Regions from separate parts of the Agrobacterium sp. rho-8.1 genome, predicted to be linked through region 3. Evidence: predicted binding sites of a transcription regulator. Region 3 holds the regulator's gene; each other region holds the start of a gene.
What was found. The regulator LexA, encoded in region 3, represses DNA repair genes until DNA is damaged. The targets are predictions, from matches to a motif close to TGTTCNNNNTGTGTTCNG.
Positions count from the first base shown of each region.

Region 1 (7,340 bases), on a different replicon from region 3:
GCTTCGCCCGGTTACTACGAACCGGGCTTCGGCCCCAAGGGCTGGAAAACCTAGGTCTCGTAAAAGGCTCTTGTAAAGATCCCTCACATATATTTTTTCGCAATATATACCCTTGCCTGATTTGCATGGTTTATATATGTATGGGGCAACTCAAGGAGCGGATCAATGGTCAACACGAAAGCAAAAACTAAGGTCCCTGTGCTGACAGATCGCATCAACGATTTCGTCGGCCTTGTCGCGGCGACGAAGGATGCTAATGGCGATTTCGACGGGAAGGAAATCAGCGTGCTTTGGGACGCTGAGGTTCGGTACCACTTCGAAAATGGCCGCACGGAAAAGACGATCGAGCTATACATCAACAAATACCGGAAGGCGTTGAAAGAGGCCTTTGGGGATAAGAACACACCCGTTGCCATCTGCAACATGCGCAAGCTGCGCGACCGCTTAAAGAGCTATATTGCCGCTGCCGACCTCCCTCAGTCAGGCGTCGCCGCGTCGATCGAGGAGCGCATCGAACGCGCCGAAGAGAATATTGTAGGTCGCAAGCCGACGCTACTATTGCAGATCTCCTCATTCATTGAGGCTCTTAACGATATCAGCGACAAGGCAGGGATGCAGGCCCTTTGGCAAAGCGAGCTGAAAGTGCATGAGGGCAAGGCTCTCACCACGATCATATCTTATGTAACCAGATATCGAAATGCCATTCGTGAGGCGTTCGGTGAAGAACATCCTATGATGAAGATCGCTTCGGGCGATCCTGCAATGTATGATGAGGCCAGAAAGCGGAAGATGGCCACGATAGCCGTCAAGCATGGATCGCTCATCACCTTCGAAAATTACAAGGAGGTCGTGCGGATCTGCACCGACCTGCTTAAGTCTGAAAAACCGATGGAAGTTGCCATAGGCCTGATCGGCACGACTGGCCGGCGTCCGTTTGAGGTGTTCACCCGCGCCGAGTTTTCTCCCGCACCCTACGCAAAAGGCGTCTCCAAATGGAGCGTCCTTTTCAAGGGCCAGGCGAAGACGAAAGAGCGTGAGGGCACCAAATTCGGGATGACCTACGAAATCCCGACACTGGCACCCGCAACGCTCGTCCTTGACGCCTATCAGCGGCTTCGCGCAAGCAGCCAAGGTAAACTGTGGCTACAGATGAAGCTCAACGACTTCAGCGACGACGCACGACTACCGCTGCGTGATGCTGTCATCGAACTGTTCGGAAAGCTGTGGCCGAAAGAAGAAGATCCCAAGCCCTATGGACTTCGGCACCTCTACGCGGAGGTAGCGTACCACAATTTTGCGCCTAAGACGGTATCGAAGAACAGCTATTTCGCCGCCATCCTCGGTCACAACAACAACGACTTGGAAACGTCACTCTCCTACATGACCTACACGCTTCCAGAGGAGGTCGGGGAATCGTTGGTGCGAGCTGAGCGAGTAGCAGACCGTACCACGCATCGCCTCGAAAGCCTGTAGTCAATCGAGAAGTTGATGAGGCGCTCAGCCTATTTCTCGGCCACGAGTCGGTCAATCTCCCCAATCGCCGTCTACCGTCGGCGCAACAGTTAAGCTTTTGCAACAGGCAAATCGGATAGCCGCGTGGTATAGCGCGGCGATCTCATATCCGCTTTGGTCGCAAAGGGCTGTTTAAAGCCCTCTGATGCGAGAATCAGGGTTTTCTTGCCCCATCGGTCGTTCACTGCATCAAGGGCCGCTGACAGCCTTCCTGATCGCTCCTGTTCATGTGCGAAGAGGTCAACGGGAGCAAGCTCGGCGGGAATAAGGTCATCCAATATGATCCCGGCCTTGGTATAAGCAAAACCATTCCCCTCTGGATCGCCCTTCCAAGCTCTGGCGGCGCAGACAAGGGCGGTGCCGACGAGCGAGGTTGTCGCGTTTGACGGTGGGGAAAGACGAGCTGTCCTCGATCCGCTATCGCGAGCCGTTCCGTTGTGCGGGTTGGTGTGAAAGAAAACCTGCATATGGCTGGCGACGAGGCCATGATTGCGAAGCTTCTCGGCCGCTCTGGTCGCATGGGCGGTGATCGCCTGCTGCAACACGGCGAGAGATGTCATGGGACTGCCAGCGGATCTTGTGACGGCCATTCCTTTACGGGTTGGTTCGATGTCCTGAATGTCGATGCAACGCAGCCCATTCAACTCGGACACGGTGCGCTCAAGCACGACTGTTCCGATCTTTCGAGCGAGCGGAAGGGGCATGTCGCGCAACTGCGAGACGGTGTGAATTCCGATCTCTCGAAGCTTGGCGGTCGTTCTCGATCCCACGCCCCACACTTCCGAAACATCGGTGCGAGCCATGCAATAGCCCGCGATCTCCGTGTTCATCAGGTCCGCGACACCATTGAAGACCGGGTTTTTCTTCGCAATGAAATTCGCGAACTTCGCGAGCGTCTTGGTCGGCCCGATCCCAATGCAGGTTGGGATTCCTGTATTCTGGCGGACGGTTTCCCTCATCTCGGTCGCATGATCGAGCATTCGTCCACCGAAGCCAGAAAGATCAACGAAAGTCTCGTCTATCGAGTAAACTTCTGTTCTCGGGGAAAAGTCGGCAATCGTCGCCGCCACTCTGCGGCTAATGTCGCCATAAAGCGTATAGTTCGATGAAAAGAGACGAATGCCGTGCTCTTTCGTCTTCTGCTTAAAATGGTGCGCGGGCTCCCCCATCCCGATGCCAAGGGCCTTCGCTTCATTCGATCTCGCGACGGCGCAGCCATCGTTATTTGACAGGACAACCACGGGCTTGTCGCGCAAGCGCGGGTCGAAAAGCCGCTCGCAAGAAACATAAAAATTATTGCAGTCGATCAGCGCTATCGGTTCAGCCATGGCTTCAATCGACTGGATAGCGACGGGCGATACCCGCGACGATGCCGAATATTTCAGTGGTTTCGAGCACGGCGAGCGGCGGGTAGCGTTCGTCGGAACGCGCCTCAAGCCACATTCGACCGTCGCGCTGTGTCAGCACTTTCAGGAGCATGTCGCCGTTGTGGTAGGCAAGGACCGTTCGTCCTGGCTTCACCTTTCCTGCCCGATCAATGGCGACGAAATCGCCATCAAGGATGCCTGCGCGACACAGGGAGTTGCCACTCACGCGATACCAGAATGTCGCGTGTTCGTGTCGTACCATCCAAGCTATGAGGTCTATTGGATCTTCTAAGTCGTCGCCTGCCGGTGACGGGAACCCGGCTGAAATCCGCAATCCAGCAGTCTTGATCTCGCGAACGATATAATCGACGGAAACAGGCTCAATGGCCGAAAAATTGGTTTTCATAGAAAGCCTCGGCATTGCTGGCTGTTATTTCTGTTCTTATTATGTTCTCATATTGGGTCGAGTCAACTCGGATTCGCTCGATCTCCCTGCAGGATTGATCGCAGCTATTTTAGAAGGAGATATCCGGCTTTGCGAGCATGAGCCATATGATGGCTAGGACGGCGAAAAACGCAGGGAAACCGCAGGCAAACCAGATGCGATAGAGCCGATACCATTGCGCCGGTAGCGGCTCCCCCAAGGAAGCGGCTGACCTTGCGAGATCCCGCAAGCGGATCTGTATCCAGACGACAGGAAGCCAGAATAGTCCCGTGAACACGTAGAGAACGAGCGACAGCGCTATCCAGCCTTCAGTTAGCGACCAGCCGATACTCTCCGCGAGGAAGTATCCCGTGATTGGCTGAACAACGGCAGCAGTGGCCGTAAACAGCGTGTCGGCTATGACCACGGTCCCCGATACATGCGCAATGAGCGCCGGATTATCGGTTTGTCGTACCATGACCATGAAGAAGGCTATGCCTGCGCCGGTCCCGAACAAGACCGTCGCTCCGACGACATGCGCAAGACGCAGCCACTCCGTGAGATCCATCATCTCTCATCCAACGTTGCCAGCGCCACAAAGCAAAGCGCAATTGACGGAAGCACTTTCACCAGAGGCCCGAGAGGATCAAGCCATAGACCTGGCTCCAAGATTGTCCCGCCAGCGAGATAAGACGCCGAGACGATCAGCATTCCGATCATCGCCCTTCGGGCGAAAGGCCGCATCAGCACAAATAACCCCAACGCCACATCGAGCGCACAAGTCGCAAGGGTGACACCCATTGCCATTGCTGGTGACATGAAAGGGAGGAAGTGCGTTGCAGCGCGAGAAGGGTTCGCAAGCGGAACGAGGCCCGACAACAGCCAGAACGCAGCAAGGATAACGATGACGATAGGCTTCAGGAGGTACAGCCGGGCAAACCAAAGATCCTGAACGCCGGAAGGGTGAGCGTCCAACGTCTGTTGAGCCGTGCGAGCCAAGGCAGGCGCCTGCACAGACTGGCGGATCGTTACCCCCGCCTCCATCACCTTCATTGCTGTTGAGCGCAGCGGCGAGCGCCAGCCAAGTTGCCCCGCAATGTCGGCCAGATAGGTGACGATCCTGCCTGCGGCAGAAGGAACGGCGACAATCTTTGCAGGCGCGAGCCCAAGCCATTGCCGGTGCAGTTGCACTAGCTCGCCCAAGGTCATTTGCTCACTCGCAGCAAGATCGATGTCAGTGCCAGACGGAAGACCACCGTTCACAGCCACAGCAACCGCTTCTGCAACATCATCGACGGCTACAGTCTGGACCTTGCTACCGGCATGAATGAGCGGAAGAACGAAAGGCATACTGGCAAGAGAACGCAACAACGCGCTTCCGCCATAAGCATTGCGGCCAAGCACGAGCGCAGGCCGCAGGATAACGTGTTCCAGCTCGCTCGCGGCCAAAGCCTCATCAGCTCGACGCTTTGTCGCTAAGAATGGAAGTGTGCCGGCACCGCCGTCTGTACGGGCAGAGATCTGGATTATGCGCCCCACGCCTGCCATTGACGCCGCTTTATACAGCGCCGCCATGGCCCGGTCCTGAGATGCAACCAGGTCATCGGCCAAACCGTCTTGCAAAGCGCCCGCGCAATTGACGATGGCCTGTTTGCCGTCGATCAAATCTCGCCACGTTTCGGCTCTTGTCATAGCGGCTAGGTCGCCTGCTACCCATTCTACCGACACCCGCTTATGCTTCGCTCGCTCCACATGCCGCCCGAAACCGGTCACTTGATGCCCGTCTGCGATAAGCCGGGTTACAATTGAGGTGCCGATAAAGCCGTTCGCTCCGAGAACTAAAATTCTCATCAAACGCAGGCACCTGACCGCAGCACTGCGTTAAAAGCGACGATCGATTGCTCTTTGTTCATCCATACGCCTCTGTTCTTCGCGCTGCCTCTCGTGACGCCGCAAGTCCTCTGCCCGGCGCGCTTTCCGCGCCCTAGCTTTAGCGATGCCTGTCAGAACGTCCTAATGATGTTGCCGACCTTCTCGGTGAAGTCGTCCAGAACCTTTCGCTGCTCGATCCGCTGACCTTCGATTGAGCCAAGCTTGTCTTCCAGCACATTGAGTTGCTTGTCGAAGCGATTTTTCGTATCTCCTTCACCGACAGCTTGCAGATTTTCACGGACCCGAGCCTGCTCTTCTGCCGCCCGGCTGTAGTCCTGATCTAGCACTTGCAGCTTTACCTGCGCGTCATTCTGGCTCCGCCGTGCATTTGCAAGTTCAGCAAGCTTTGCCTTCGTCTCGGCATCCGCTGCTGCATCCTGCCAAGCTACAAGAGTAAAGGCGTCCGCATCGATGAGTGAGATGGTTTCGTCGTTGACCAATTCGAACCGAGTTTCGGCACTTTTAAGTTCACCGGCCTTCAGCTTGGCCTTGATGCGATAGTCGCCGACGGTGGCCTCATCCTGACCTTCAGCCTTGAACGTCCAGCCGCTACGCCTGGGGATCTCGATGACGACCGTCCGCTCGCCATCCTGAGCACCGGTTATGTCGTAGGTCGCCGTCTCGACAGTGGAAGACTTCGTGTGGATCATGCCATCGACCACCTTGAGGCTGACGATCCGCTGATCTGTTTTGACGGACGAGGCAACGTTGACTTTCTGGTCGACAGCAAAGCTCACGGACTGCTTTCCGTCTCGTGGTAGGCCGTTGATCTGAGCATCCCCAACATATCCGACTTTGTCGTCGTAAACGGTCATGATGCCCGGCGGCAGGCTAATCCCCGCGTTGTTTTCAATCAAAGCAGCAGCAACCGGATGGTTGCTTGCCATGCCTGCCCGGTAGAGCGAGACCATTTCGGCCTTCACGCCTTGATCGATGATGGGAACGGACACCGTATCGCCATTCTTGATGTTGTAGGTGCCTTTGAGCGCGAATGTGGATGTCACATCCTGCTCGGCCGCGTTCGACTGCTGGCCTAGCGCCATTGCGAAGGGAGCTGGCGCTGATGCCTCAAAATCCATTGAGCCAGCCATTGGCGCGGCCTCGACCCGGTTTGCGCGCTCCATTATCGGCTTTGCCATCGCTTGTGGGAGGATCGCCGATGCGGTGTCGATTGGCACTTCGGTGCGGTCACGCATGAAATGTTGATGGAGTGCCTGCTTGAGAGTGACCGGCTTGCCCGAAGAGAGTGTCACGCCTACGTTGGTCCAGTCCTCTCCCGATGCATTTTCGAACACCGCCCAAGCTTGCAGCCGAACTTCGCCTTCCTTGCTGGTCACCAGACGATATGATGTTTTCCAGATCGGTGCCGGAACCACGTAGGAAATATCGACGTTCCGCGCTGCCGATCCGTCCAGCTTCAAAGTCACAGTCCGCGCACCATCGGTGTTGCCTCTGGCAATAACATCCATGGCTGTCTTAAGCTTTGCTTTGACAATGGCATCGAGAATTTCGACCTTTGTCCCCGGCATTGCAGCCATGGCAATTTCGCCATCATCCGTCATCAGGGATAGTTGCCAGGCCTTGGGCGTCTTTTCGCCTTCGATGGCGGTTACGCCTAGAACAATACCTTCCTTGTCGCCTGCCTTGACCCGCGTTCCCTTGATAGCATCCAAAAGCTTTGGCATCGAGGACAGGTCCGAAGCCTTGAAAGGCAGCGTCCGGAAGGTCTCCTCAAGGGGATTTGGCCCCGCAAGCGACAGGTTCTTGACCTGCCCCATGCCGTCACGGACAACCAGGCTTTTCAGGACATCGTCAATCTGGTCGAGCGGGACCTCAATGGTGATTTCAGAATCTATGCCGACCTCAGCAGACCTGATGATTTCGGCCAGACCTCCGGACGACAGGGTTACAGATTTCACCGGACCATTGACGGCGGCGAAGGCTGTTGTTGAAACGAGTGTGAAGAAAAGGGCTGGAAGAACGCGTTTGGTAATCATCATGAAAGCTCCCCTGCTTGGACTATGGCGACGTGACAGACAGTCCCCGGCTGCTCATTCAAACAGTATTACTGGTGGACGGTAACAGGCGTTCCCGCTCGAACCATC
Region 1 covers NZ_CP192794.1:61,558-68,897, reverse strand. The annotation lists gene RMR21_RS26240 (telomere resolvase) at 166-1,473, shown strand; gene RMR21_RS26235 (Y-family DNA polymerase) at 1,563-2,840, opposite strand; gene RMR21_RS26230 (LexA family protein) at 2,845-3,285, opposite strand; gene RMR21_RS26225 (DUF2269 family protein) at 3,395-3,871, opposite strand; gene RMR21_RS26220 (SDR family oxidoreductase) at 3,871-5,154, opposite strand; gene RMR21_RS26215 (DUF4139 domain-containing protein) at 5,307-7,235, opposite strand; gene RMR21_RS26210 (L,D-transpeptidase) at 7,301-7,340, opposite strand, start outside.
Region 1: the regulator LexA is predicted to act here: its motif matches at 3,317-3,334, upstream of RMR21_RS26230 (LexA family protein).

Region 2 (12,430 bases), on a different replicon from region 3:
CCTGCATTCTCAAGCTCGGCGGGCTGCAGGCTTCTTGCTCAGGTGTCGAACCAACGCAGCGGACACTTTGTGAAACGACGGAATGCTGCTGGTACCGTCATGCGATATCGCGCCACCCGCAGGCGTGCGCAAAGCCTGGAGCAAGACATTGAAGAGCATCGGAGCTTTCAGCATCGCGCCGGCCGAACAGGGCGGGAAAGCGGGAATTCTCGACACGGTTCGTCCGGAAAAGGGGAGCCGCAGGAGCCTCAGCATCGCGCAGCGGAGCGGAAGGCGGGACCGACTGCCCACGGGAGAGCCGTTCCATTTCAGCCTGTCGCGAAGGCGAATTCCGCGTTCGGGTTTCACGACATTCTCGGTCCAATGGCAGTTTTAGGATTCGAGACCGCTATTACACTTCACCTGTCGACGACGACAAGCCGATGTTGAAGCCGAGCACGAAGGCCACGACCTTTTCGGACGACATTTCGCACGGCTTTAGCTTCAGCCCAGCACCTTTGAGTCGATAGAGATTGAAGCTGACAATGTCGGATCCAGCGAGGTCCTCAGCGTAAAGCCAGACGCGGTTGCGACCCGCGGAGCGTTTGACGGTTACGCCCCATTTCCGACCATGGAAATTACCCAGGCTGTAACCTTCGGGAAATCGTTCCAATGCGTGCTCGAACGCTTCTTGTGCCAGATCTTTCATCATGCTCGAACGGTAGGGTGAGACCAAACCACAGACAAGCGGATAGCCATCACTGGAAGTTTCTCGCCTTGACCTTTAACGTGTCGATATGAAGGTCAGGTACGAAGATGTCCCGCGCCTCAGGCACCGGTTTCTGTCTATCTCGAGAATCTCCACTGCCTGCCGAACCGTGAGCGAACTCGTCTCCACGTCCGGATGGTGCTTTGAACACGACATCCATGTCAGCGAGACCAGAGAGGTCTGCAGAAAAGTCGAATAGCTGCTGGGCGACCAGGTGCACGACCTCCCCTTCCCGCTGGATTCGTCCGTTGATTGCCATCATGCTTGATCCGAGCACGATGCGGCGCCGCCTCTCAAATAGACTTGGCCAGACCACGACGTTGGCAGGACCGGTCTCGTCTTCGATCGTAATGAACATCACGCCTTTCGCACTCCCCGGCTTCTGCCGCACCAGGACAAGACCTGCGGTGTAGACCCATCGACCGTCACGCGCGGACATCGCGTCTTCGCACGTCACCATGCTGCGCTTGGTCAAGCTGTCCCGTAGGAATGCCATTGGATGTTCGCGTAAAGTCAAGCCGACATGTCCATAGTCCGCTACAACATTATGGCCTTCGGTCATTTGCCGAAGCTCGACCTCAGGCTCCGCCTGCTCGGCAATGGACTTCTGCTCGCGGTCTGCAGCGGCGGCAAACAGCGGCAGTGGCTCGTCGCGGAGCGCCTTGATCGCCCAGAGCGCATCGCGACGTTCGAGTTGAAGATATGGCCGGAAGGCGTCGGCCTCTGCAAGCTCGACAAGGGAAGCAGCGGGAACACCGGATCGTCGCCACATGTCATCGACCGAACTGAACGGATCGTTCATTCGCGCGGCAACGATCCGGGCCGCGTCCGGCGCTGCCAGGCCCTTCACCATCCGCATTCCCAGTCGCATGGCATGACGATCGGTATTTCCGATCGGCTCCAGCGTGCAGTCCCACCGAGATCGATTGATACAGACAGGCCGTATCTCGACGCCGTGCGCACGGGCATCGCCGACAATCTGCGCCGGGGCATAGAAACCCATGGGCTGGGAATTCAGCAATGCAGCACAGAAGACATCCGGAAAATGACATTTCATGTAATTCGAAGCATAGGCGATCAGCGCGAACGAGGCAGCGTGGGATTCTGGGAAACCGTATGACCCAAAACCTTCAAGCTGCGAAAATGTCTTCTCGGCAAACTCGGCTGTGTAGCCGTTTCGCACCATGCCGGAGACCAGCTTCTCCTTGAACCTGCTCACACCGCCCGTGAATTTGAACGTCGCCATGCTTTTTCGGAGCTGGTCGGCCTCGCCTCCGGTAAAACCTGCGCAAACCATCGCGACGCGCATGGCACTTTCCTGAAACAGCGGCACGCCCAGTGTTTTGCCCAGCACGGCTTCCAGTTCCGGCGTCGGATATTCGACCTTTTCTTTGCCTTCCCGGCGGCGAAGATAGGGATGGACCATGTCCCCCTGGATAGGACCGGGACGCACGATCGCCACCTGAACAACGAGATCGTAAAATGTCCGCGGCTTCAGGCGTGGCAACATTGCCATCTGGGCCCTGGATTCAATCTGGAATGTTCCCAACGTGTCGGCCTTGCGGATCATCGCATAGGTCGCCGGATCCTCTTGAGTGATCTTTGCGAGATCCAGATCGTCGTCCTTATGCTCACGGATCAGGTCGAATGCTTTGGACATGCAGGTCAGCATGCCCAGCGCCAGAACATCGACCTTCATGAACTTGAGCGCCTCCACGTCATCCTTGTCCCATTCGATGATCTGTCGGTCTTCCATCGTGGCAGGTTCGATGGGAACGAGGTCATCGAGGCGGTCGTGGGTCAGCACGAAGCCACCGGGATGCTGACCGAGATGACGGGGTGCTCCCATCAGTTGCTGTGCAAGTTGCAGCGTCAACTTCAGCCTGCGGTCATCGGGATTGAGGTTTAATTCCCTCACATTGCGATCACTGACTTCTTCCGACCAGGACCACATGCCTGACGACAATGCCTTGATCACATCCTCAGGCAGGCCAAGCACCTTGCCGACGTCACGAATGGCCCCCTTTGCACGGTAACGGCTGACGGTCGCACACAGTGCCGCCTTCTCGCGGGTGTAGGTCTTGTAGATCCACTGAATGACCTCTTCGCGTCGCTCATGTTCGAAATCAACATCGATATCTGGCGGTTCGTCGCGCTCTTGGCTGATGAAGCGCTCGAACAACAGGTCATTCGTCGAAGGGTCGATGCTGGTGACGCCGAGAATATAACAGACGGCAGAATTGGCAGCCGATCCTCGCCCCTGGCAGAGGATTCCCTTTGAGCGCGCAAACTGAACGATGGAAAACACCGTCAGGAAATACGGCGCATACTTCATCTTTTGAATGAGATCGAGTTCATGCCGAACCGTCGCCAGAACGTCTGGTGGCATGCCCTCAGGGTATCGGTCCGGTACACATTCCCAGACATAGTGTTCGAGAGATTGTTGAGCGTCTTTCCCCGGAACGATCGCCTCCTCTGGGTACTGATAGGTCAGCTCCTCAAGTGAAAACCTGCACTGATCGACAATCTCCATCGTCCGCCGCAGTGCTTCGGGATAGCGCGGGAACAGGCGTTCCATTTCTGCAGGCGGCTTGAGATATCGATCGGCATGACGTTCGCGCTCGAAACCGACGTCATCGATCGTCGATTTGGTGCGAATGCAGGTGACGATGTCCTGAAGCTGCCGCCGTCCCGGCTCGTGAAACAGCACGTCGTTGGTGACAACGGTTTTGACCTTATGGCGCGTTGCCATGTTGGAAAGATCGTGTAGCCGAAGCTGATCGTTTGGTCTGCGGCGCAGGCAAAGGGAGACATAGGCGCGCTTGCCGAACACCTCCACCATTTTCCTGAGCTGCAGCGCACATGTATCGTCGGCGAGATCGGGTATGAGGATGCCGATCATGCCGTCGGCGTAGGTCATCACATCGTCCCAATGGAGGATGCAGTTGTTCTTGCCGCCTCGCCCCTTGCCGAGCGTGATCAGCCGGGTCAGACGCGAATAGGCCACGCGGTCCGTCGGATAGACCAGGATCGACATGCCATCCTGTAAATCCAATCGACAACCGACGACAAGCCGCAGACCGGTGGCGCGAGATGCCTCCAATGCCCGGATAATGCCAGCCAACGAATTGCGATCCACGACCCCGATTGCATCGATGCCGAGGCTTTTCGCCGTCTCGAACAGTTCGGTCGCACTGCTGGCACCGCGCAGAAACGAGAAATGGGTGGTTACCTGAAGCTCGGCATATCTCATGCGAATATCCCCTGGACGAACCATTTGTGCGACCCAGTTTCGCTATCTACGCCGTCGCCAGCCCGGAAAACCCAAAGGCGTTCGCCCGCTTCGTCCTCGATGATGAAGTAGTCGCGCACTGCGGCCCACTCGGATGTGCGCTGCCACCACTCGCCGAATATTCGTTCAGGACCATCGGCGCGCTTCACCTTGCGGCGCTTGCCACGCCAAGTGACGGAAACAGGAGGATGGTCGGGCATCAATGCGATGACCTCGACCAGCTCGGGATGAGCGAGCAACCGTACCGGACGCGGCCAGTGATGTGACCAGGCGACGACAATGTCATCTGCAACAGGCGCAATCCTCTGAACGCTACGCTCGGGAACATCGGAGGCAACGGGGGCCAGACGATAGACACGCTGTCCGCGATTGCCGAAGATGTCGATGAGCGGCGTGATATCCGCGATCTCGTCTTCGACAAGCGACGACGCCTTCTGTGCTTCCTCAAGCGGCTCGACCATGATCGCCGCAAGGGTCAGCTTTTCGATCCCGAAGCCCGGATCGATCTTCTCGGTCCTGTCGCGAAACAGCTTCGTCAACCAGGCGACATCGCGGGCAGCCTTTGCCGTTCCTGCCCGCAGTGCCTGGGTCGTGTTGTCGACCTTGTGGACGATGAGATCGACGCGGCGAACACCCAGACCCTTTTTCTGGAGTTGGTTGCAGAGTTCGATGACCAGGCGACCGACATATTTGTCGATCGTTTCGGCAGCCCCGATCGGCTCCTGGAAGATGCGGCTGACCTCGATCAGTTCGGGCGTGCGGATGGGGTCGATGGGTTCGCCGATACGCCCGAAGATCTGGTCGAGGCGGCGAGCGATTTCCGGTCCGAAGCGAAGTGTCAATGGTGCGCGCGGCGTCGCGGAAAGCTCACCGATGGTTCGGAAGCCAAGCGTCCTTAGATCGCCGGTCATCTTTTCAGGCAGACGCAACAGGGAAATCGGCAACCGCTCGACCGCTTTTACGGTTTCGCCGCGCGGCACGATCACCGTCTCTCTGGTGATGGCGCGTGCGCAGGCATGAGCGGCACCCCAGGTGTCGGCGATCGCGACACGGGCCGTCAGCCCCCTGCCCCGAAAGCGATTTGCAATCCCGCTCAACATGGCAAGCTCTCCGCCCCGGAGATGGTCGGCACCGTCGGTGTCCATGACGATGCCATCCGGCGCATCCACTGCGACGATTGGAGAGTATTGGCTCAGTGCCCAGAAGGTGATGCGCTCCAGCGCGTCGGCGTCCGCCTTCGGATCGGCATCGATCATCAGCAGCCCCTGAAACAAGGCCTGGGCCTTTGCCGCCTGCATGCCGACACGTAGGCCTGCCTTCTTCGCTGCAGCATCTGCCGCCGACACCCAGCGTTTCGAGCCGGATTTCCCGATCACGGCGATGGCCTGTTCAGCCGGAATGCCGGGATCCGCGCGACGAATGCGATCCGTCGACAGATCTGGAAGATAGATCGATACGACCCTGGTCATCACACGCTCCAACAATAAACTCGGCACACTCGCCTGCGCGCGACCGCATCAATTCCAGCAACCATCTCGCCCGCCCAACACCCGGCACTGGTAACTCCTGCGACGGCAGCACGCTTACCCTCCATCGGGTCATCGAGGCCGTCGGCTGGCCGAAATCATTAGCTTCTGCCTGTCGTCGCCATCTGCGAACAACGAGCGCCAGGCTTCCCTTCTTTTCCGCTGCAAGCTGAAGCCGCCGGCTCGCCAGCATAGGCAATCGCACGACCTCGCCGACGACCGCGCCCAGCCCACCGAAGGAGAGCGCCTCTTCCATTGAGGCAAGCACGTCCTCTTCGCGATCGCTTTCCACGAAGATCACGCGGTTTGCGTCAAGACCTGCCTGCGCGAGCGCAGGAAAAAACAGATCCGGGCGCGTCAGGCACCAGACGATCTGGCCTTTGGTACGGGCGGCAACGCCTGCTACGAACAGGGCCGCGGCTGCCCCATCGACGGTTCCGGCGCCGCCACCTGCAAATTCATGAAGAGCGCCTCTGGCTAGACCGCCGCCCGGCAGCACCGCGTCGATTGCGCTCACCCCGAACGGCAGACATTCCGCTTGCTTCGCCACGACGCCTTCCAGCGAGGCGATCCGATCACGCAGATCCGCTATGACATGCTCGCGCGCAGCAGCCATCGTTCACGTAGTCCTTCCGGTTCGTGTCGTTTATGGGAACGGCTTCATGCCGTTTTCAATGTTGAAGTTCACGTTCTGTTCCTGCGCTCAATGGGAGTCAAGAGGCGCTAAATTAGGAATGCAGTCCTCTATTTTTAGCAACTCGAGAGATTCGCAAATTGAATCAGTGAGTAAGATTTGAAACGGTGCTGGGTAACACGCACAAAATAAATTTCGCGGAAGCCTGACCAAACCTTCAGCATCGGCTGTCGATGCGTGCAAGCTTCGCTGTTCGTCGGCTGTTGACGGGGTGCGGATAAAAAGTTGGACAGTTTTATAAGATCAGGCCGAGACTTTTACGATGTTCGACCGGGCTGGGTGAGCCAGCGATATCTAGATGCGCCTTTCGTTGTACCAGCAGATATAGGCATCCACCTCGCCGACGCACTGTTCGATGGTCGTCGCGTTCCAGTCCCAAGGATAGAAGAGTTGGTTTTTAATCGGCCTAAGAAGCCTTCGCACGAGACGTTGTCTGGTGAGCGTGCCTTCCGGACCGGATCGGGGAAACCTTAGGCACTGAAACTCTCAACGCGTTCATCTCGGATCGGGATTTAGATGCGCGCTGTAGCATACAAACCGAACTTTCCCGTCGTCATCGGGACAGGCCGTCTCAGGATGCGCACCAGCACATGACGTGCTCAAACTCGAAAGAGCCGAGATATACGCGAGGCTCGATTTCGCTCACAAACTCGTCGAAATGGGTCGGCCGCGAACTCTATGTAAATAAAGCCAAAGACGAGAATGCTGCGGCGGAAGATTTTAGACAGGGACGTGGGCGAGCTGATTGAGAAACGGTAGCACGCCGTCCTTGGCCTTGCTGGCCACTTTCTCGAAATAGACGTCGCTACTATCCGAGCACGTGACGCGCAGATCAGACGGAAATCGGTCCAATCGGTGATCGACAGCGGCGTCGAAGCCGAGTTCCGTCTCCACGAATGCGCTTTTGTCCATCCCGCCCGCTATAACCCTTGCCGGTTCCTTAGGTCTGACTTGTCGATTACTCTGTGAAAGCCTCTTCGCGTTTCCGGTTGATGCCTGGCGCAAGGACCAGCGCCAACACAGCGACGGCGAAAACGAGTAGCGATAGGCTGAGTGGACTGCGCACGAAAATCGTCGGGTCGCCCTGGCTGATCAGCATCGCCCGACGCAGATTTTCTTCCAGCATCGGCCCGAGAATGAAGCCGAGCAGAAGCGGTGCTGGCTCGAAGCGCATCTTGCTGAGCGCAAAGCCGACGACGCTGAAACCTGCCATGACGAACACGTCGAAGACGCTGTTGTTGATGCTGTAGGCGCCGATACAGCAAAAGCCGATGATTGCCGGAAAGAGCAGATGATACGGCACAGTTAGCATCCGAACCCAAAGACCGATCAGCGGTAGATTGAGAATGACGAGCATGAGGTTACCCGACCACATCGAGACAATCATGCCCCAAAACAGTTCCGGCTCTTCCGAGATCACGTTCGGGCCGGGGGTGATACCCTGGATGATCATCGCGCCTGCCATTAGTGCCATCACAGGGTTGCCTGGAATGCCGAGTGTCAGCATCGGAATGAACGAGGTCTGCGCGCCGGCATTGTTTGCTGATTCCGGCGCCGCCACTCCCTCGATCGCGCCTTTGCCGAATTCGGCGCGGTTCGGAGATATCCGCTTCTCCACCGCATAGGAGGCAAATGAGGCGAGCATCGCCCCGCCCCCGGGTAGCACTCCGAGGAAGGAACCCAGCGCCGTCCCACGCAGCACCGGTGCGATAATCCGTTTGAAATCTTCCTTCGTCAGCATCAGGCCGGTCACCTTCTTGACCCCGACCGAGCGTTCCTCCTCGTTTTCCAGATTGCGCAGGATCTCGCAGATGCCGAAGATGCCCATGCTGACAGCAACGAAATTCAGTCCGTCATAGAGTTCTGGAATATCGAAGACATACCGCGGCGTGCCGCTCTCGACATCTGTGCCAACCGTCCCGAGGACCAGCCCGAAGATAATCATCGCGAACGCCTTAAGCAGCGACCCGCTGGCCAGCGCGACGGAGGCAACGAGGCCAAGAACCATCAGCGAAAAATATTCCGCAGGCCCGAAATTGAGCGCGACCGCTGCAAGCGGCGGCGCCGCGACCGCCAGCAGGATCGTCGCGACGGTACCGGCGAAAAACGAGCCGAGCGCTGCGGTCGCGAGCGCTGCTCCGGCGCGGCCATTGCGGGCCATCTGATAGCCGTCGATCGCGGTGACGACGGAAGAGCTTTCGCCTGGAAGATTGATCAGCACCGCCGTCGTCGAGCCCCCATACTGGGCGCCGTAGAAAATACCGGCCAGCATGATGAGCGCCGATTCGGGAGGCAAGCCGAAGGTGATCGGCAGAAGCATGGCGATCGTAGCCGTCGGCCCGAGCCCGGGCAGGACGCCGATCGCTGTACCCAAGAGACAGCCGACAAAGCCGTAGAACAGGTTCATCGGCAGGAAGGCCGTGGATGCACCGAGCCAAAGGTTAGAGAAGAGATCCATATGCAGTCCAATCCGGTTTCGTCGGCTGCCCAGAGGGCATCAGATGCAAGCGTCAGATGAGGTCGCCAATGAAGGGGACCCATGGGCCAAAGGCGCTGACAGGAAGCGAGAGGAGTTTTGTGAACAGCAGCGCGGAGCAGACCGCGAGGAAAAGTCCGAGCAGGATCGAATGATACCAATTGGCGTATCGGCTGGCGGTCGCTACCCCGACGATCAGCAAGAACATGGTAGGTGCGAGACCAAGGCCTGCGAGCAACATGCCAAAGCACACCGGCGCTGCTATCACCAGGCCAAAGGCCTTCCAGTTCCAGATCTCCGGCTCGCTATCCTCACCCCCCACAACGAGAGCCTGCAGGATGATGAGGGCTCCAATGATGATCAGCAACAGGCTAAGCATGGTCGGGAAATAGCCCGGCCCCATCTGGAAGGAGTTTCCGACTTCAAGCTCGCGGCCGAACCAGATGAACAGCAGTCCGACGCAGATCATCGTCACACCGCCAAAGAAGTCCCGGCGGTTCTTAATTTTCAGCATGGCATGATACTCGCGTGTGAAAGATGTGTCGGCCGGTCACTCGTCCCGGCCGACAGAGCGCCTCACTGCAACGGCACGTTGGCGGCCTTGATAACATCGGCCCATTTCGCCGTTTCCTTGTCGATGAAAGCCTGGAACTCGGCGGATGTATTGCCGACGGGCGTGACGCCCATCGCTTCGAGCTTCGCCTTCATCGCTGGCTCGGCAATGATCGCCTGAACTTCCTTACTGAGCTTTTCGACGATTTCCGGCGGCGTGCCGGGAGGAGCGAAGAGCCCGTGCCATGAGGTCGCTTCAAAACCGGGAATGACGCTTGCCATGGTCGGCACATCAGGGAGCAAATCAGCCTTTTCGAGGCTCGTGACGGCCAGCGCCTTGACCTTACCAGCCTTCACTTGCTGGGCAGCCGTGGGAATATTGTCGAACATCATGTCGACATGCCCGGCCACAACGTCGAGGATGGCCTGGCTACTGCCCTTGTAGGGGACGTGAGTGATCTTGACGCCGGCCTTCGTTGCCAGCAACTCGCCTGCCAGATGGATCGATGTGCCGACACCGGAAGAGGCATAAGTATGCTTGCCCGGCTCCGACTTCAGGAACGCGATCAACTCCTCGACGTTGTTCGCCTTTATCTTATCCGGATTGACGACGAGAACGTTCGGAAGACTGGCTATCAGAGAAATCGGCGCAAAGCCCTTTTCCTTGTTGTAAGGCAGTTTCTTGTAGAGCGTCTGGTTGATTGCATTGGAACTTACCGTACCCATGCCGATCGTGTAGCCGTCGGGCTTGGAGCGGGCGAGATCCCCGAGGCCGATATTGCCACCGGCACCCGGTTTGTTTTCAACGATGAAACGCTGTCCCAACCGCTTATCGAGCTCCTCTGCAACGAGACGGCCGAACGTATCGGTATTGCCGCCAGCTGCGAATGGAACAACGATGGTTACGGTCTTGGTCGGATAGTCCTGCGCATAACCCGGCTGTAGGCCGGCGGCTGATATCACCGCCGCAGCGGATGCAAGCGTCACTGAACGCATGAGGTTCATACTGTTTCCTCCACTTGTCCGGCGCATGGCCGGTCCCGTTAGTCCACTCTTCGAAACCCTCCTTCCGAAGAAATGGAAGCGCTTTCATTCTAGCGTCAAAATCCGCCACTGCAACCTCGGGAAGCATATTTTAAATCGTTCTGAATCAAAGGTATGAATTGTTTTCTGCAAAAGAAAATGCCTAGACACTTGATTAGATTAAAAATGAAAGCGTAAATCATTTTAAGAGGAGCAGTGACCATGACCGACGACCTCAAGAGCAAGCGCATGACGAGTAATAGCCCGGTGACGCTGGCCGATATCGCCAAGCTTGCTGGCGTTTCGCCAGTGACGGTATCGCGCGCGATGAACAAGCCAGCGCTGGTCAAACCGCGGACGTTGGAAGCGATCGAGAAGGTCATCGCTCGAACGGGATATGTGCCGAACCTTCTTGCTGGCGGTCTTGCTTCCAAAAGAACCAGATTGATCGCCGCTATCGTCCCTTCTGTCGCCAGCACCATCTTTGCCGAAACGATCGAAGGCCTCAACGCCGAACTGGTATCCGCCGGTTACCAGTTACTGCTCGGCCTTTCCGGCTACGATAACGCCAGGGAACTGGAACTCACGCGGGCCATCCTTGCACGGCGCCCCGACGGTATTATTCTGACTGGCGTAACGCACCTCAAGGAAACACGCGCCATGCTCACAGGCGCTGGCCTTCCGATCGTAGAAATCTGGGACTCCACACCCTCGCCGCTCGACACCGCGGTCGGCTTTTCACACGCTGGTGTCGGGGCGCTGGTTGCTGAACACCTGCTCATCCGCGGCTACGATCGCTATGCACAGATCGGCGCTAACGACCCACGCGCCGTCCAGCGTCGCGATGGCTTCGTCAACCGTCTCAAGGGTGTTGCAGACGTTGAACTGCCAGAACTGGAAATGAACTCTCCCTCGACCTTCCGTGATGGACGCCTCGCGATGGCGGAACTTCTCACGCGCGGCGAAGGTACGCTGGGCGTTTTCTGCTCATCGGATGTGGTTGCCCATGGCGCCCTTGCAGAAGCCCACGCGCGCGGGTGCCGCATGCCCGATGAACTCGCCATTATCGGCTTCGGTGACTTCGACTTCGCACCTCATACGCATCCGCCGCTCACCACAATACGGATCGACCGCCGCGATATTGGTACCCAGGCCGCACGGTCCATTCTCAGAAAAATCGATGGTGACCCCAATGTCGAAACGATGATTACAATCGACTTCCACATCGTTGCCCGAGGAACGGCCTGAGGTATGGTTACCTCATGGCCGCTTGCCGAACTCTGCAACCCCACGCGTCCAGTGTCCAGCCTGTTGCGACAACGTTATCCCTAAACCTGGCCGGTTCGGCACCAGCATCCTGCCGTCTTTGATTTCCAGACGCTCGTTGAACAGAGGATCAAGCCAGTCGAAATGCTCTACCCATGGCTCAAGCTCATAAGCTGCCGCAAGATGCAGGTGGATTTCCATAGCAAAATGCGGGGCTAGCTGCAGCTTCTTCGCTTCCGCAAGAGCGCAGATCTTAAGGAACTGGGTGATGCCGCCGACACGCGGCGCGTCCGGCTGAATGAAGTCAACCGAATTGTTCTGAATGAGAGCCACATGCTCCAGCACGCTCGCCAACATTTCGCCGGTCGCAATCGGCGTATCAAGCTGGGCTGCGAGCGTAGCATGTCCATCGATATCGTAGGCATCCAACGGCTCTTCAATCCACGTCAGATGGTAAGGCTCCATCAGACGACCAAAGCGCATTGCACTTGGACGATCCCATTGCTGGTTGGCATCAACCATCATCGCCGCACGGTCGCCAATTCGCTCGTGAACCGCCGCAACGCGCTTGAGATCGACGCTCATGTCAGGCTGTCCGACCTTAATCTTGATGCCACCGATACCTGCCGCTATAGATTGCTCGACATTATCGAGAACTTCTTCAATCGGAGAGGAAAGAAATCCACCTGATGTGTTGTAGCACCGGACGCTGTCGCGATGGGCACCCAACAGTTTTGCGAGCGGAAGACCGGCGCGCTTCGCTTTGAGATCCCAAAGCGCAACATCAAAGGCTGCGATTGCCTGCACGGCAAGTCCGCTGCGCCCTACGGATGCGCCAGCCCAACACAACTTG
Region 2 covers NZ_CP192791.1:79,363-91,792, reverse strand. The annotation lists gene RMR21_RS24205 (hypothetical protein) at 83-376, shown strand; gene RMR21_RS24200 (hypothetical protein) at 392-691, opposite strand; gene RMR21_RS24195 (error-prone DNA polymerase) at 738-4,001, opposite strand; gene RMR21_RS24190 (Y-family DNA polymerase) at 3,998-5,509, opposite strand; gene RMR21_RS24185 (ImuA family protein) at 5,430-6,182, opposite strand; partial or broken gene RMR21_RS24180 (IS3 family transposase) at 6,496-6,712, opposite strand; gene RMR21_RS24175 (hypothetical protein) at 6,981-7,172, opposite strand; gene RMR21_RS24170 (tripartite tricarboxylate transporter permease) at 7,219-8,718, opposite strand; gene RMR21_RS24165 (tripartite tricarboxylate transporter TctB family protein) at 8,771-9,250, opposite strand; gene RMR21_RS24160 (Bug family tripartite tricarboxylate transporter substrate binding protein) at 9,313-10,293, opposite strand; gene RMR21_RS24155 (LacI family DNA-binding transcriptional regulator) at 10,534-11,559, shown strand; gene RMR21_RS24150 (L-talarate/galactarate dehydratase) at 11,572-12,430, opposite strand, start outside.
Region 2: the regulator LexA is predicted to act here: its motif matches at 6,248-6,265, upstream of RMR21_RS24185 (ImuA family protein).

Region 3 (12,430 bases):
ATCACAAAGAGAGCCAGTCCCGATGTCGAGACTTCCACTTCGAACGTCCCGTCATCCTGTAGTTTGACGTGGTGTTTGAGACCCGAAGGTTGCAGTTCCAGTGCCTTGTAGGTTTGGGCAACGTGGTGCCCCTCGCCGGTCATCCCGTTGGATGCGATGAAATTCCAGGAAAGCAAGGCACCGTCAGCAAGCTGCATCATGTCGACTTCCGTCATGGTCGCGGCCGCATCCGGGCCGCAGGTACCGCGTGCGGATTTCAACGGCGTGCGCGATCCATCGGTTGAGAGTGCGAAGATATTCATGTCGATCTCCACCTCTTCCGCCGTGTCGTTGACCGTCGAGAAACGCACCGTCTTGCCATCGTCGGATGGAATGGCGGAAACGCTGACAGGCTGGAAAAAGCGACGGGCGGCATAGTGCAGCGCTTTCCAGCTTCCGCCGTAATCCAGGCTCGACCACGAGGCCACTGGCCAGGTGTCGTTCAACTGCCAGTACAGCGTGCCCATACAATGCGGTTTCAGGGAGCGCCAATATTCCACCGCCGTCTTGATGGCGAGCGCCTGCTGCACCTGACTGATATAGACGAAATTTTCGAAATCTTTGGGAAAGCGGAAATAGCGGAACATGGTACCTGCAATCCGCTCATTGCCGCCCGCATTCTTCTGGTGCAGCTCTATCACCGGTGAGGAGATGTTCATGTCCTTCTCATCCGCATAGGTCTTGACCACCGGCATGGATGTGTAGGACTGGAAACCGAACTCCGAGCAGAAGCGCGGCTTGACGGCACGGTAGTTGTCGAAGGATTTGTTTTCGTGCCAGACGGACCAGTAGTGCATATCGCCTGAGCCGTCTGCGTGCCATGCGTCGCCATAATCGAGATAACCGGACGCCGGGCTGGATGGCCACCACAGTGCAGATGGAGCGGCTTTTTTCAGCGCGTTCTCAATCGTCCGGTTCAGCCGGTCATAGGCCACCAGATACCGGTCGCGATTGTCTCGGGATTCATCGAACCACGTCAGTGCGCCCACGAGTTCGTTATCGCCGCACCACAGCGCGATGGACGGATGCGAGGACAGTCGCTTCACCTGATAGCTGACTTCATGCTCGACATTATCCAGGAAGTCTTCGGTGCAGGGATAGAGGTTGCAGGCAAACATGAAGTCTTGCCAAACCATCAGCCCCAGTCTGTCGCAGAGATCGTAGAACCAGTCATGCTCATAGAAACCACCGCCCCAGACGCGGATCATGTTCATGTTGGCTTCGACCGCAGACAACAGCAAGTCCTCGGTCTTTTCGCGGCTGTTTAAAGAATGAAGCGCATCCGCCGGTATCCAGTTTGCACCACGGCAGAAAATCTCCCGTCCGTTGACGCGAAACGCAAAGCGGCTACCTGCCTCGTCCTTATCCGTCAGAAGTTCGATGGTGCGAAAACCGATCTGCCGCGTCACGGATTCATCTGGAAGTTCAACTGTCAGTGTGTAGAGCGTCTGCTCGCCACTGCCCGCCGGCCACCACAATTTCGGCTTTTCGACAAAGAAGACGTGGCGCAGCACCGTATCGCCTGCATTGACGCCGCAGTCCAACCGCAGCCTCTCCTCGCCAAGCGAAAGGTGGATCGGCACGCTCGCCGCCTGCGCAGCATGAAGCGTCACTTCGACATGAAGCTCCACCCCGTCCTCGACATGGCGCTGCGATGTGTTGACGCTCTCAATCCGCGCCGCATCCAGCCGCCGCAACGCAATGGCACCATAGAGGCCCAATGGTGCCAGCGCGATGTTCCAGTCCCAGCCAAAATGGCATTGCGGCTTTCTCAGCATGTTGCCGTTCGGGATCGGTGAGTTGCCGGGGTGATAAGGCACGTAGAACGGCTGCGCCTCCTGCCGCTCCGCACCGGCCTTGATGCTGGAATGAAAATGGATGCGAATACTGTTCTCGCCCGGCACCAGCGCGCTGGACACATCCGGCCGATACCGGCGGAAGCAGTTGTCCGCTGACAGCACGGGCACATCGTTCACGAAGACCACTGCGACCGTATCGAGATAATCGACGTCCAGATACCAGCGTGCCTCGGCATCATCGACATGAAAGCTGCGCTCAATCATCCAGTCGCGCTCAGCCACCCATTGCACGTCAATTTCGTTACGCCCGAAATATGGGTCCGGAATGATCTTCGCCTCACGCAAGGCAGTATGCACGTCCCCGGGAACTGTGATCGGAGCATCATGCTCACCCTCGGCGCATGAAAGTTTCCAGTCCCCGGAAAGGTCGACCGAGACGTCGCTTGCGTAAGATGATGTCATATCCTGCCCTGCCATTTTGTCATACCGTATTGAAAGACTTGAGGATCGCGGAAACGCTGCAAGTGGCCTTTGCTGCTTTCCAGTGCGCTGTCGGCCACTTCCCGAATTCGCCGAAACACAAACTCTCCCTCCACCGGCAACGTTACCGGAAAATTTTCCGATGGTCACGAGGGATTACAAATTCTGAATCGCGAGGTGGATCGACAACTTAAATGCAGGAGAAAATCGCATTATTATTTTATATATTAAAATTAAATATCATATATTTATTGACTTTTTTTAATGTTAAAAATTAATTTTATTTGAGACACTGCAGGTCCCTTTTTTTAGAAAAGTTGCGCCATATTGAGGAAGCCTATCTCAACATGTAGCGACTAAACTGACTGTATCGTTACAGCCGTGTTTTTCTCATTTCCCCTGCAAAGCGGCTATCTGCTTTGCAACACTCGAAAAGCGCTCTACCATATCACGCAGAACTGATAGTGAGTGGCGACATGGATGACAGCATAGAACCCGAGACGAACGTCCAAACACTGGCGGGTTATGAGCGCCCCACTCTCAAGACGATAGCCTATATGACCGGCCTCGGCATCACGACTGTGTCTCGTGCGCTGAAAGATGCACCTGATATCGGGGCGGAAACCAAGGAACGTGTTCGTCAGGTGGCGCGGCAGATCGGCTACCAGCCGAATCGTGCAGGCGTTCGTTTGCGCACAGGCAAGACAAATGTCATCGCCCTGGTTCTGAGCGTGGACGAAGAGCTGATGGGCTTCACCACCCAACTGGTGTTCGGCATCACCGAGGTGCTGGCCAACACGCAGTACCACTTGGTGGTCACACCTCATACGCATGCGAGGGACCCGATGGTCCCAATCCAGTATATTCTGGACACGGGCTCTGCCGATGGCGTCATCATTTCAAAAATGCAGCCGGACGATGCACGCGTCCGCTTCATGACGGAACGCAACATGCCCTTCGCAGCCCATGGCCGTACCAATATGGGTATCGATCACCCCTATCATGATTTCGATAACGAGGCCTATGTCTACGAGGCAATGAAGCGGCTGTCTCAATGTGGACGAAAGCGCATTGCCGTCTTGCTGCCTCAGAAGCAGTTTTCCTATTATGATTTCGCACGGCGTGGCTTTAAGCGTGGCCTGCACGATTTCGGCCTCTCAGAATTTCCGCTGAACGGCATCATCAGCAACGATACGCCGCTCGATCAAATCAAAGCGGTAAGCCAGGCGCTGATGAGCGCACCGGACTGTCCCGACGGTTTGGTATCGATCAGTGGCACGTCCACCATCGCCTTCATCGCTGGCGTCGAAGAGGCGGGCAAAAAGGTCGGAAGAGATATCGACGTGGTGTCCAAACAATCTGCCGATTTTCTAAACTGGCTTCGTCCCGAAATCCACACGGTGAACGAGGACATCAAGCTGGCGGGTCGGGAACTGGCCAGGGCTTTGCTCGCACGGATAGACGGGAAACCGGTCCAAGGGCTGCAAAGCCTCAGTCAGCCCGTCTGGTCCAGCCGCGCCCCCAAATTTGGCGCATGAAAAAGGCCCGGATCGCTCCGGGCCTTTCGTTTGATACGGTAGGTGAGAAGCTTAGCCGCGCAGGATCGAACGACCTGCGTAAGCGGCCTGCGGACCGAGCATTTCTTCGATGCGGATCAACTGGTTGTACTTGGCCAGACGGTCGGAGCGCGAGAGCGAGCCGGTCTTGATCTGTCCGCAGTTGGTCGCAACGGCAAGATCGGCAATCGTTGAATCTTCCGTTTCACCGGAGCGGTGAGACATGACGGCGGTGTAGCCAGCCTTGTGTGCCGTCTCAACCGCGTCGAGCGTTTCCGTCAGCGAACCGATCTGGTTGACCTTGACGAGGATGGAGTTGGCCACACCCATCTTGATACCGTCACGGAGGCGCGCGGAGTTGGTGACGAAAAGATCGTCGCCGACAAGCTGAACCTTGGAGCCGATCTTGTCCGTCAGGTATTTCCAGCCATCCCAATCGTCTTCGGCCATGCCGTCTTCGATGGAGATGATCGGATATTTGCCTGCGAGTTCGGCAAGGTAATCCGCCATGGCTTCCGGCTCGAGCGTACGGCCCTCGCCTTCCATCTCGTATTTGCCGTTCTTGAAGAACTCGGTCGAGGCGCAATCGAGTGCCAGTGCAACATCATCGCCCGGCTTGTAGCCAGCCTTTTCGACCGACTTCATGATGAAGTCGAGCGCTTCAGGCGCGCTCTTCAGGCCCGGCGCGAAGCCGCCCTCATCACCCACATTGGTGTTGAAACCCTGTGCCGACAGTTCCTTCTTCAGAACGTGGAAGATTTCCGCGCCAATACGCACGGCGTCACGGATATTTTCCGCGCCAATCGGCATGATCATGAATTCCTGGAAGTCGATCGGATTGTCGGCGTGTGCACCGCCGTTGATGATGTTCATCATCGGAACCGGCAGCAGATGCGCGTTGGGGCCGCCAACATAACGATAAAGTGGCAGGCCGGTGGTTTCGGCCGCAGCCTTGGCAACAGCCAGGGAAACGCCGAGGATGGCGTTTGCGCCCAAGCGGGACTTGTTGGGCGTGCCATCGAGCTCGATCAGGGTCTGGTCGACATGGATCTGGCTTTCAGCATCGAAACCACCCAACGCATCGAAGATTTCCGTGTTGACGGCTTCGACTGCCTTTTCGACACCCTTACCGAGATAACGCTTGCCACCGTCGCGCAATTCGACGGCCTCATGCGCACCCGTCGACGCACCCGATGGAACCGCCGCACGGCCAAACGACCCGTCTTCGAGATAGACATCGACCTCAACAGTCGGGTTGCCACGGCTGTCGAGAATTTCGCGTGCGATGATGTCGGTAATGGCTGTCATGATCTCTCCCTTTGGGACTGGAACAGGATATTCAGTTGCCTGTCTTAGAGCGCATACTAAAAACTGTGAAGCGCTTTTACGATGCGTGGCGCGATAAACAGAGCGTCGGGATGACGACTCGATTGGATTTCCTCAGTCGCTTTAGACGACCATCAAGAAATTACAATGACGGCGCCCGTTCAGGCGCCGGTAGTCCATAAAAGTCGATTGAGGCCAAAACCCGTCAGGCCGATTTCGCGATGTCGTCGAAGGCCAGAAGTTTTTCCAGAAGCTTGGGCATGTCTTTCAAATGAACCATGTTAGGGCCATCCGAGGGTGCATTGTCCGGATCTTCGTGCGTTTCGACGAACAGACCGGCAATCCCGACTGCGACGGCGGCGCGCGACAGCGTTTCCACGAATTCCCGCTGTCCACCCGTTGAGCCGCCCTGCCCGCCCGGCTGTTGAACCGAATGGGTCGCATCGAACACGACAGGCGCGCCGAGCGATGCCATGATAGGCAGGGAGCGCATGTCGGACACAAGCGTGTTGTAACCGAACGATGCGCCGCGTTCGCACAAAAGCACATTCGGGTTGCCGCTATCGTTCAACTTGGCCAGAACGTTCTTCATGTCCCAGGGCGCTAGAAACTGGCCCTTCTTGACGTTGATCACGCGGCCTGTCTTGGCGGCGGCAACTAGAAGGTCCGTTTGTCGGCTAAGGAAAGCAGGGATTTGCAGAATGTCGATGACAGGCGCGACAGTGGCGCACTGCTCTTCCGTGTGAATGTCGGACAAAACCGGGAAGCCGAATTGTTGTTTCAACTCGGAAAAGACCTCCAGTGCCTTCTCTATCCCGATGCCTCGCTGTCCCGACAGAGATGTGCGGTTAGCCTTGTCGTAGGAGGACTTGTAGACCAGACCTATCCCAAGCCTACCGCAAAGTTCGGCGAGGTTTTCCGCAATCATGAAGGCATGATCACGGCTTTCCATCTGGCAAGGGCCAGCGATCAGCGAGAAACGCTTCGTGTTGGAGAATGTGACCTGTCCGGCACCTTCGCCGACGACGACATCAAGATTGTTGCGAACGCTCATCATAACTCCTCGAAAGCAAATATCGCGCCCTGGCCGGAAGCTGGCTGAACCAGCACACGAGCGCCCTTACGCGTGTATGCAACGCCATTAGCAGCAAGCACGGCTGCTGTCACGGCGAGATCGGATACCGAAAAGACAATTGCCTCACCGTTCAAACCCGGACCGATACTTTGCGGAGGTGCGTCAAAGAAATGCTGGGCTGCCGCCGGTCTGACAAGCCGAATGCCAACGCTCGACGCCTGGACATAAAGTTCTTCCTCACCTTCACCAACGGCCGTTGCATCGAAAACCAACTCTATCAAGCGCGTGAAATTGCTTGGCTTGTCTGCGCTCAGAACGACTTGATGAATACCGGTGACGCCATTTTTGTGGCGCTCGAGGTCAGAGCGATCAGCCGGAAGTGCTGCTATGCGCTGACACGAAAAAAAGAAGACGTCACTCGCGTTGTCGCCCGCGAAGGCCAGTCGAAAGCTTGCCTGCGAGGTATTGCCATCCGGCAATGTAACGGGACGACTGAATGAAAAAGGATCTCCGCCGGATAAACCTGCCGCAATAAAATGCTCGTGATCCGAATCGGCATTCTCGCTCTTGGCAACAAGGGCAGACATTCCGTTCTGGCCACGCTGATCGCGAAAGCGTTTATCCTTTGAGACGAAGGCGCTCCCGCTCATCGCATTCATCGAATACGTACCGGCATCGCTGATTGCCAGTGGCTCCAAATAGGTTCCATCTTTCAAAAAGACACAGGCGTTCTCTGTGCCGAAGGGATGTTTGGCACTCGCAGAGACGGTAAAACCGAGTGAGGAAAGGCGTCCACGTGCGTCTTCCAAGCTCGAGACCGGCAGGACAAGATGATCGATGTCGCGACTCATTTGGAAATCCACATCCTGTTATCGGCGACAAACAACGTCCTAGCCGCATAACATTTCCTACAGGATGATTATGTGACGCGCAAAGACACACAATGACAGGAACTTTACAAAATTTTAGGGGATTGCAGAACACATATGGAACATATAGTGTTCGTTCTGTATTTGTTTCGCGAATCTTCGCCTCGAAATCCAAGGGTATTGTCCATGCTCACGCGCAAACAGCAGGAATTGCTTCTCTTCATTCATGAAAGAATGAAAGAATCAGGCGTGCCCCCCTCCTTCGATGAAATGAAGGATGCACTCGATCTCGCCTCGAAATCCGGCATTCACCGGCTGATAACAGCCTTGGAAGAACGCGGGTTCATTCGCCGGCTACCGAATCGTGCACGCGCGCTCGAAGTCATCAAGCTTCCTGAGTCCTACACTCCCCCAGCAAAGCCACCACGCGGGTTTTCACCAAGCGTGATCGAAGGTAGCCTTGGCAAGCCAAAAGCTTCGGAGCCTCCTCCGCCAGCCAATGACGTGATGTCCAACGCCGTCAGTGTTCCTGTCATGGGACGCATCGCAGCAGGCGTTCCCATCTCAGCCATTCAGAACAATACGCACGACGTCGTCGTGCCCTTGGATATGCTGGGTTCGGGCGAGCATTATGCGCTTGAGGTCAAAGGCGATTCGATGATCGAGGCAGGAATTTTTGACGGCGATACCGTCATTATTCGCGACGGAAGCACAGCAAGCCCCGGCGATATCGTCGTTGCCCTCGTGGATGATGAGGAGGCGACATTGAAGCGTTTCCGCCGCAAGGGTGCATCCATTGCATTGGAAGCTGCAAACCCGGCGTACGAGACACGTATTTTCGGACCGGATCGCGTAAAGATTCAGGGCAAGCTGGTCGGCCTCATTCGCCGTTATCACTGAGCAAATTGCAAGTTTTGGTTCGCGAAATTCTTTGGCGTTTTCTCGTAACAGCGTGGCCCCCGCTGCGCTGGTGTCATCCCAAATCGCTATCGATGATTGAACCTTGACCTCGATGGTCGCGTGATCGCGGTTTGCATCGCGTGATCCTGTCACGTCACCGCCCGTGTGTTTGGCGACTACAATGACGTTACGGGCCGCATGACGATTTGCGCCTTTGGATGTTTTTTTCAGCGATGTTTTATGATTGCCTCTGCCCCGGAATTCATGTCGAAGACACCCATTTTTCAGACTAGACCGGATTGCGCAACATCAAATAAATTGAAGTCTTTGATCTCGTAGGTCGTCTGTATCAATCATGTGACCTGCGATAACACAGTCCTGACAACAGGGGGCTTCGGATGTATGAACTTTACATAACCAACAAGAACTACTCTTCCTGGTCCTTGCGGCCCTGGGTTCTGATGCAAGAACTTGCTATTCCGTTCGAGGAAAAACTGGTGCCGTTTGGCGAGACTGTTCACGACTTCCAGTCGTTCTCGCCAACAGGCAAAGTCCCATGCCTTGTTGACGGTGATCTCACGATTTGGGAATCCGTTTCGATCATCGAATACTTGGGCGAACGGCACCCTGGTGTTTGGGCCGATCACGCGAAAGCACGCGCATGGTCCAGGTCTGCGGTTGCTGAAATGCATGCGGGCTTCTCGGCGCTGCGCAACCAGCACCCCATGAGCGTCGGCTTGCGGATCAAACCACGCCAAATCACTGGGAACCTCCAGCATGACATCTCCCGCATCGATGCTCTATGGCAGCAGGGCCTTTCTGTGTCCGGAGGTCCATTTCTTGCTGGAAAGACCTTCACGGCAGTCGATGCTTTTTTCTGCCCTGTTGCGTTTCGGTTCCAGACCTATGGAACTGGTTTGTCTGAGAAAAGTGAGACCTACAAACAATTGCTTCTGTCTCTTCCATCCATGAAGAAATGGCAAACAGCAGCACTGCAGGAGGTCTGGCGCGATGCCGGGCATGAGGCTGAAGCGCGAGCGTCTGGGGAGTGGCTGGAAGACTTGCGCACCACATAGGTGAATGGTCCCGCGCGGGCACCTATTGGCCGACAGACAGCATCTGCTGGATATGGTCAGGCAGTGCGTCATCGTAGCTCTTGCTGCGCCAATCGTAGGTGCGATGCGTCGTCCAGAGACGGCTCTGTCCCTGCATTGCAGCTTCGGCACGTGCGATGGGTTGATCCTTCCGTCCAAGCCAAAGTTCGAGGGAGCCCGTGCGTCGTAATGTATCGGCGCTGATGAGAAGGGCACCGGAGCGACACGCGGAAAACGGAGATCGGCGTGTCGTCACCACGATGCTGGCAATATCGCATGCTGTGCCTGTGAAGGCAGTATTAAACACAACGGCGATCGTGACATCCTTGTCCGATTTCGCAACGCACCACATGTCTTTACGGCATGTGAACAATCCGACGGTTGACGCGGCGGTCTCCATGTCTTGCGTGGCATTTCTTCGTTCAGCGTCCGTCAGAGGAATGAAACCCCGAGATGATGGAGCCGTGGTCTCTCCAGCGTCGTCGTCATCCGTTTGCGGCGTGTCCAGAATCTTCGCTCCCACATGCTGAGCTGGCAGCGGCAGTGCTTTTTCCCACTGCTCATAAACGAAACCGGAGCCGCGCTGTTTCGTGGTTGCAACTGCATCTTTTGACAGCAGAGCGACGAGAGAGCCATCTTCGTAAATCAAAACATCCGGCTTGCTGCGCCATTGCTCTGTCACAAGCATCGTCAGCCCAGCGAATATGAAGGGAATCCCGATCAGAGCAAGCCGTGTCCGCAGCAGTGCAATCAGCATGAAGCCGGTCGTCGATACCGCGAGAAACCATCCGTTCTGGCGTCCAATCGTTGTGTCGCCACCCCAGCTCGATACTTCCTTGGCTATCTTGATGACCATCGCCATGCCGTAACCCATGACCTTGAGAAAGGGCCCATCCAGTCCGAACGGCATCAACAGCATGCCGACCAGCCCAAACGGCATGACGATGAGCGACATGATCGGCATGGCGGCAAGGTTTGCGGCCAAACCATAGGCGGTGATCCGGTGAAAATGTTCGATGGAATAGATGGCGGTCGAGATGCCACCGATCAGTGACGTGATGACGACACCACCGATGATGGTTGCCGCTTTGGAGCCCAGTGACAACCACCACGGCGGACGCGCCATTGTCAATCGTTCTCGGTCCCCGCGCCATCTGCTCCAGGCGGCATAACCGGAAACCAGCGCAAGTGTTGCGGCGAAGGACATCTGGAAGCTTGGGCCCATCACCTCATGCGGTGATATCAGGATGATGACGATCGCCGACAGCGCCACGTTGCGCAGGCTGATCGACGGCCTGTCGACCAACACGGCAAACAGCATGATCGACATCATCAACCAAGCGCGTTCGGCTGAAACCGCAAAACCGGAAATGAGATAGTATGCCAGCGTCATCACGAGTGCCGCAAAGGCCGATATTTTCTTGACGGGCCAGCGCTGCGAAAACCCCGGAAACAGGCTGAATGCGGTGCGCAGTCCCACGAAGAAGATACCGGCCGCCAGTGCCATATTGAGCCCCGAGATCGCAACGATATGCGCCAGCCCGGAGACGCGTAGCGCCTCCATCGTGTCATTGGAAATCGCACGTCTCTCATCGGTGACAATGGACGCCGCAAAGGCACCGGCATCCCCTCCGATCAAGTCCCGAATACGCTGAGCGATGTTGCTTCGAAGTTGGTAGAGCCACGTGTCGGCCGTTTGGGTCCAAGTCTTTGTTTCCGACTGTTCCTGACCTGATGGCATAGCCTTTGGTGCGCCATAGAAAAATCCCGTTGCGCCGACGCCGTTAAAAAAAGATGCGAAGGCGAAATCGTTGAGCCCGGGCAATGCAGGACCGGATGGTGGAGAGAGACGGGCTTTTCCGCTGATTGTCTGGCCGATACCAATCGCCTCATGGCGACTGCGCGACACCACGGAGACTTGTTCCGGTGGACGTGTGAGGATCGGGTCGGAGGTGGATTTGAGTTCGATCAGATAACGCCAGTACCCCCTGGCATCCAGTTCTCGACGCTCAACCGTACCGCTGACCGTCGTCGTGACGGGCGTATCGAGAATGACAGTCCCTGCTCGCCTTGCCTCCCAGTCAGAAAGGAGCATACCGGCCAGAACGAGTGTCAGAACCTTGAAAAAAGCAGGCGTCACGCCCGGACGATGATATGTGGCAACGGCCAGGGCGGCCAAGCAAATGGCTAGTCCCAGAAGCATCCATGACGATGGCGTGACAGGAAGGACAAACCAGAAGGCCGCACCTGCCGCGACGAACACCGGGACGAAAAGAAAGCCTTGCCGGTAGGCATCTTCCTCCGCAACGCAGCGACGAATCCATTGGTAGACACGGAAGGTCAGACGTTTCATGCGGTCTGGCGCTTGACCGGATAAGACGACAGCGCCTCTCGAGGTATGCAGCGGGGACAACAAATCATCGAGGTCCGTCTGTGAGACGAAACCCGTTGCTGCAGCACGGATCTGCCGTTTGTCTTCCTGAACGTTCACACGACTGGCGCCCCCTGCCGCAGGGGCTTAGTTTGCAACCTGAAAAGGCAGATTGCAACGGGTTGTGTGATTAAGGAAGCATTGACCTAGAATGAAACAGGATGCCGTAGAAATGCTCCATTTCAGGACTTTGGAATGCCGCGATGCACAATTCGGCCGCTGAATAGCTTGGCTTTATCGCGCAGATCATATAGCTAAATCGCTGACGCTTAAACTGGCTGATGCGTCCCCCGCATCGCCTGCATATTTCGGAGGTATGGTATGACGGAAACTAGCGCGACAGTGACACTCGGCGATAATAAGGTCGATCTTCCTGTCCGGGAAGGCACGATCGGACCTAAGGTCGTCGACATCGGCACGCTTTACAAAAATACCGGTACCTTTACCTACGACCCCGGCTTCACCTCGACTGCGTCTTGCGAGTCCAAGATTACCTACATCGATGGTGACGAAGGTGTTCTTCTGCACCGCGGCTACCCTATCGAGCAACTGGCCGAACAGGGTGATTTCCTCGAGACCTGCTATCTGCTGCTCTACGGCGAACTGCCGACGGCTGCGCAGAAGAAGGACTTCGACACCCGCGTCACGCGCCACACCATGGTTCATGAGCAGATGAGCCGCTTCTTCACCGGTTATCGCCGCGACGCCCACCCAATGGCTGTCATGTGCGGCACGGTCGGCGCGCTCTCGGCGTTCTATCACGACTCGACCGACATTACCGATCCTCACCAGCGCATGGTCGCTTCGCTGCGCATGATCGCCAAGATGCCCACCATCGCGGCAATGGCCTACAAGTACCAC
Region 3 covers NZ_CP192788.1:1,333,268-1,345,697, reverse strand. The annotation lists gene RMR21_RS06780 (beta-mannosidase) at 1-2,315, opposite strand, end outside; gene RMR21_RS06775 (LacI family transcriptional regulator) at 2,795-3,856, shown strand; gene eno (phosphopyruvate hydratase) at 3,908-5,182, opposite strand; gene kdsA (3-deoxy-8-phosphooctulonate synthase) at 5,406-6,254, opposite strand; gene RMR21_RS06760 (VOC family protein) at 6,254-7,126, opposite strand; gene lexA (transcriptional repressor LexA) at 7,331-8,044, shown strand; gene RMR21_RS06750 (glutathione S-transferase family protein) at 8,443-9,120, shown strand; gene RMR21_RS06745 (ComEC/Rec2 family competence protein) at 9,143-11,491, opposite strand; gene gltA (citrate synthase) at 11,891-12,430, shown strand, end outside.